Regions from separate parts of the Amycolatopsis sp. NBC_01286 genome, predicted to be linked through region 1. Evidence: riboswitches for the same ligand, from Rfam matches in the RefSeq annotation. Region 1 holds a riboswitch; the other holds the start of a gene.
The links. A riboswitch is a leader RNA that binds a small molecule or an ion and turns the genes downstream of it on or off. The one in region 1 is predicted to bind cobalamin.

Region 1 (2,443 bases):
AGGCGTACTCCAGGAACTGAGCGCCGGATTCGGCGCCGCAATGGTTCACCCTCTCAGACTCGGCACTAGCGTCCCGCATCTCCTAGAGATGAACGTAGGCTTCCGACAGGCGACGGTCGACGCAGAACTCGATCATTGGCTTGCCGCGACCAGGCGACTTGAGTCCGCACATCGCATGACCGTCGCCTGGTTCAGGTCGAGGCTGCCCGGTTACCCTTTGTTGAAGGCGCCACAGCTCTGCCGCAACACTCCGCTCACCACTGAAGAGTGGACCTTCGAACTCGGTTGGACCCGCGACGAACGACAACGTGGCCTCCAGTTCCAAGATAAACCGTCCGACGTGAGCGCCCTCTTGGATGCTTCAGGGGAAACGAGCGAGGAGCTGATACACACCACTCAATCCGTGGCCTCAACGCTCAGCAAGACGGACCAATGGCTTTCGTTCGAGGACGAAGCAGCAAGCTTGGACGATAGCGCGAAGGAAGAACTAGCAGTCGCTCGCAAGCATCTACGAGAAGCCCTCTCGCCGGCTTCTGTCGACGCTCACGAACCGAACCTGGCTCTCCCTCGCAACGAGTACCGCAGCCAAACCACTTCCGATCTCATCGGGTCGCTCACAGGGAAGGCCCGTTCGTACAGCGAAGCCTTCGAGCGGGTCAATCGCTTGATCACCGTGGCGACCAGCGATGTCTTCGGGCAACTGGTCGCCTTCGGCGAACCCCCTACCTTGTCGGTGACCAATCTAGACCTGCGCGGCGACAAATCCGCGAACATCCAGTTCGAGGCGCCTGAGCACTACACGGTCTTGCTGGACTGCGGAAACGTCGCCTGGCTGGACGACACTCTCGTGACGGATGCGGTCCGAATCGAGTCACTGTCGACGAGCCTGATGCCGACCGGCGATGGCATGCTGAGACTCGGTGCCGTGATCCTCGACGGAACAGCTGATGGCTGGCAGCGGAATCGGCGCTAGACTCGGCCACGCCACTGGTTCGCCAGGGCGTGGCCGAGCTTTGTTGTGTGTGAGGTCACACTCTGTCGAGGCAACAGGGAACCCGGTGTGAATCCGGGACTGCCCCGCAGCGGTGAGTGGGAACGAAAGCCGTCATGTAAGCACTGAGCGCGAGCTTGGGAAGCGACGGCCGGTAGGCGCGAGCGGTACGCCCACGAGTCCGAAGACCTGCCCGTGGTGCGTGCGCCGACGGCGTGCGCGAGTCCGGGCCTCGTGGGATGGGCACGCACCGAAACGCTCGCCGCCGCGCGCGTCCGGACTCCTCGAACGAGCTCGCGAGGAGAGAGCTGTGACCGAAATCGGCACCACTGTGCTGGGCTACCCCCGGATCGGTCCGGACCGGGAGCTCAAACGCGCCCTCGAGCGCTACTGGGCGGGCAAGAACGACGAAGCCGCACTGCTGGCCACCGGCCGTGAGCTGCGGGTTCAGACGTGGCAAGGACTGCGGGACGCCGGGCTGGACTCCGTGCCGTCCAACACGTTCTCGCACTACGACCAGGTGCTCGACACCGCCGAGCTGTTCGGCGCGCTGCCCGCGCGCTTCACCGGGCTCGGCCTGTCGAAGCTCGACACCTACTTCGCGGCCGCCCGCGGCGTCCAGGACGCCCCGGCGATGGAGATGACGAAGTGGTTCGACACGAACTACCACTACATCGTCCCCGAACTGGGCCCGGACACGACGTTCGCGCTCACCGGCTCCAAGCCCCTGGACGAGTACCGCGAAGCCCGCGCCCTGGGCATCGAAACGCGGCCCGTGCTGGTCGGGCCGGCGACGTTCCTGCTGCTGAGCAAGGGCGACGAGGGGTTCCGGCCGCTGGACCTGCTCGACGGCCTGCTCGACGCGTACGCCGACCTGCTGCGGCAGCTGCACGACGAGGGCGTCGAGTGGGTCCAGCTCGACGAGCCGGCGTTCGCCGGTGACCGCTCCGAAGACGAGCTGAACGCGCTCATCCGCGCCTACCACCGGCTGGGCAAGGAGACCGCGCGGCCGAAGCTGCTGGTCGCGGGCTACTTCGGCGGCCTGGGCCGCGGGCTCGGCGTACTGGCCCGCTCCCCCATCGAGGCGCTCGCCGTCGACCTGGTCACCGATGAGTCCTTTGTGGACGCGGTGGCGGCCGAAGGGGCGTTGCGGGACAAGGAGGTCCTGGCCGGGGTCGTCGACGGCCGCAACGTCTGGCGCACCGACCCGCAGAAGGCGCTGAGCCGGGCCGCGACCCTGCTCGGCGCGGCGGCGAAGGTCAGCGTGTCGACGTCGTGCTCGCTGCTGCACGTCCCCTACGACGTCTCACGGGAGGACCTCGACCCGCGGCTCAAGGGCTGGCTCGCCTTCGCGAAGCAGAAGGTCGACGAGGTCGTCCTGCTCGGGAAGGCGCTCGCGGGCGAGGACGTCGACCTGACGGCGGCGCGTCAGGTCGTCGCCGATCGCGCGTC
Region 2 (2,443 bases), 1.6 Mb from region 1:
CGCGCACCCGGCGTCGGCGAGCGCCTGCACGATCAGGCCGGTGCTGTTGGTGTTGGGCGCTTCGGTGCCGACGCCGCCGCCCCAGCCGCCACTCGCGGTCTGGTGGGCCTTCAGCCACCGCACGGCCTTGGTGATGGGCGCGTCGAGGTTCGCCGCGCCGGCGTCGCGGGCGGCGAGCATCGCGGAGAGTGCGATACCGGTGGCGTCGCCGTCCGGCGTCGACTGGTCGAACGGTTTGCCCTCGTCACACGTCGAGATCCGGTGGCCGTCCGGTGTCACCTGGTCGCCGGTCTCGGTGGTGGGGATGAGGCCGAAGAAGATCCGGAAGAAGCCGTCCGAGCACTGCTGTTTCAGCATCGTGTCGATCACGAGCCGATCGGTGAGGCCGGCGCCCGCCAGTCCGATCACGGCCAGGGCCTGGCCGAACACGTTGGCGTTGTTGCTGACGAAGTCCTTGAAGTCGGGGTTCTTCGAGTAGTCGCTGACGCGGCCCTTGTCGACGCCCGAGCGCGCGATGGTGCCGAGGGTCTCGGCGACCATGTCGTGCCCGCCGAAGGACCTCGGGTCCCGTCCGGCGATTTCCGCGGCGACCAGCACTTTCGCCGCGGCGCCACCAGTGATGATCGCGTCGTAACCCTGGCCGGGGACGAGGCCGTCCCACGTGTAGTAGTCGGTGGCGTGGTGGTCGTCGTCGAGGTACTTCACGATGGGCGCGGCCAGCGCGCCGTCGCCGGAGGCGTACATCGCGAAGAGCGTGTCGATCATCAGGCCGTGGTCGGGCAGCGCGCCACCGAGCGGGTTCTGCAGGGTGCCGTCGGGCGCGAGCTGCGCGGCGAGCCACTTAGAGGTCGGCTTCGAGGCCGCGAGGTCACCGGCGAAGGCCGGGGTCACCGAGCCGACGGTGAACACGACGACGGCGGACACCCAGGCCGCGATGGGCCTGAACCGCTTGCCGGCCACGTGATCCTTCCTCTCCCCAGACGCCGGCGCGACACACACAGGGAGAGACCGGCCCCCACGGGAGGCCGGGCGTCCACCCACTGCTGGCGCGACAGCGGTTCGACAAACACCTGCCCGGGGCGGTAATCCGACTCGTCACCCCAAGGTGACCCACGGTTGCGCGACAGTGCCGGACTTCGACCGGCTTCCCCTGCCACGGGCAGAAAACATGAAGTTGTACTGACTGAGCGAGCCGACACTAACACCTGGTCAGCCGAACGGGAACGGCAGAACTCACGTCGCCTTCACCACACCGGGACGCGCGCGGCCGTCCGGACGATCTCGAAGACAACTGCAACAGAACGCGGGGCAGGTGGCCTCTTGAGAGGTGTGCGGTGCTTGAGCGCGCTGCACGTCCAGCTCGACGAAGGCAAGGAGACCGTGCCATGACCGACCTCGACGAGGTGCGCCGCGCGCCGGACGCCCAGGAGTCCCTGGCGCCCGATCCCGACGCCGTGGTGACCGTCGCCGGACGCCGGGTCCGGCGGCGCCAGACGGCCAGCGTCGCCGCGGTGACGCTCACCGTCGCCGCCCTCGGCGCGGGGGTCTTCTGGGCGCAGGACCGCGGTACCGCCGCGGTGCCACCGGCCACGCTCGCGAGCCCGCCGTCCGCCACGGTGACCCAGCCGCCGGCCGCCGGGAAGGTGCCCCCGGCCGCGCCGGCGATCAGCCTGGAGGACAGCTCCTGGGACTTGCTGTTCTGGGCCGTCCAGCCGCACTTCGCCGGCCTGCACTACGCGCAGGATCACCGGTACGCGTTCGAGATCGACGTCCGGGACGGCACCGCGCCCCACAGCGCACTGGCCACGAAACCCTCGGCGGCGGACCAGATTCCGCACCCGCAGTCGGTCATGTGGCAGGACGGACCGGACCGCTGGATCCGGGTGACGACCACAAAACCGGTGACAGCGGCGGAAATGCTGGCCCTGCTGGGGAAGATCCACACCACGCCACCGGTGATCGCGTCGCCGCTCAAGTCGCTGCAGGTGCCCGACGGACAGCAGGTCGGCACGTTCACCAGCGAGCCCGACACCAACACCCTGGTGCTCTGCCCCGCCGCCGAGGTCGGGAAGGCCCCGCTCGACCCCCGATGCTTCTCCCTGACGGTGTCGCTGACCAGCAGAGCCGCGGACAGCAGCTTTCCGCAGGACCCGCTGCCCGTGCACCAGCACCGGACGCTCGGGGCCTACACCCTCGAAATCGACAGTTCGCGTGTCAACGAACAGGCCGCGCTGGCGTTGCTGAACTCCGTTCAGCTCAATCGCTGAGAATCCGCGTCACCGCCGGATTCTGATCTGTTCCGCATTTCCGAAAGCGCACTCGAATTGCCGTTATTCCGCGGCATCGGTCCATGGCCCAGGCGAGGGAGTTTCGATGCGTAATTCCGCGCTCGTCGTCGTCCTGGTGGGTGTCATCCTCGGCGCGCTCGCCGCGGCGGTCTGCG

Region 2: linked by a shared signal. The riboswitch ahead of OG570_RS37675 (prenyltransferase/squalene oxidase repeat-containing protein) and the one ahead of metE (5-methyltetrahydropteroyltriglutamate--homocysteine S-methyltransferase) in region 1 are both predicted to bind cobalamin.

The regions. Positions count from the first base shown of each region.
Region 1 covers NZ_CP108428.1:9,831,884-9,834,326, forward strand. The annotation lists gene OG570_RS44255 (hypothetical protein) at 89-973, shown strand; cobalamin riboswitch at 1,009-1,202, shown strand; gene metE (5-methyltetrahydropteroyltriglutamate--homocysteine S-methyltransferase) at 1,302-2,443, shown strand, end outside.
Region 2 covers NZ_CP108428.1:8,266,096-8,268,538, forward strand. The annotation lists gene OG570_RS37675 (prenyltransferase/squalene oxidase repeat-containing protein) at 1-960, opposite strand, end outside; adenosylcobalamin (AdoCbl) riboswitch at 1,028-1,176, opposite strand; gene OG570_RS37680 (hypothetical protein) at 1,386-2,267, shown strand; gene OG570_RS37685 (serine hydrolase) at 2,374-2,443, shown strand, end outside.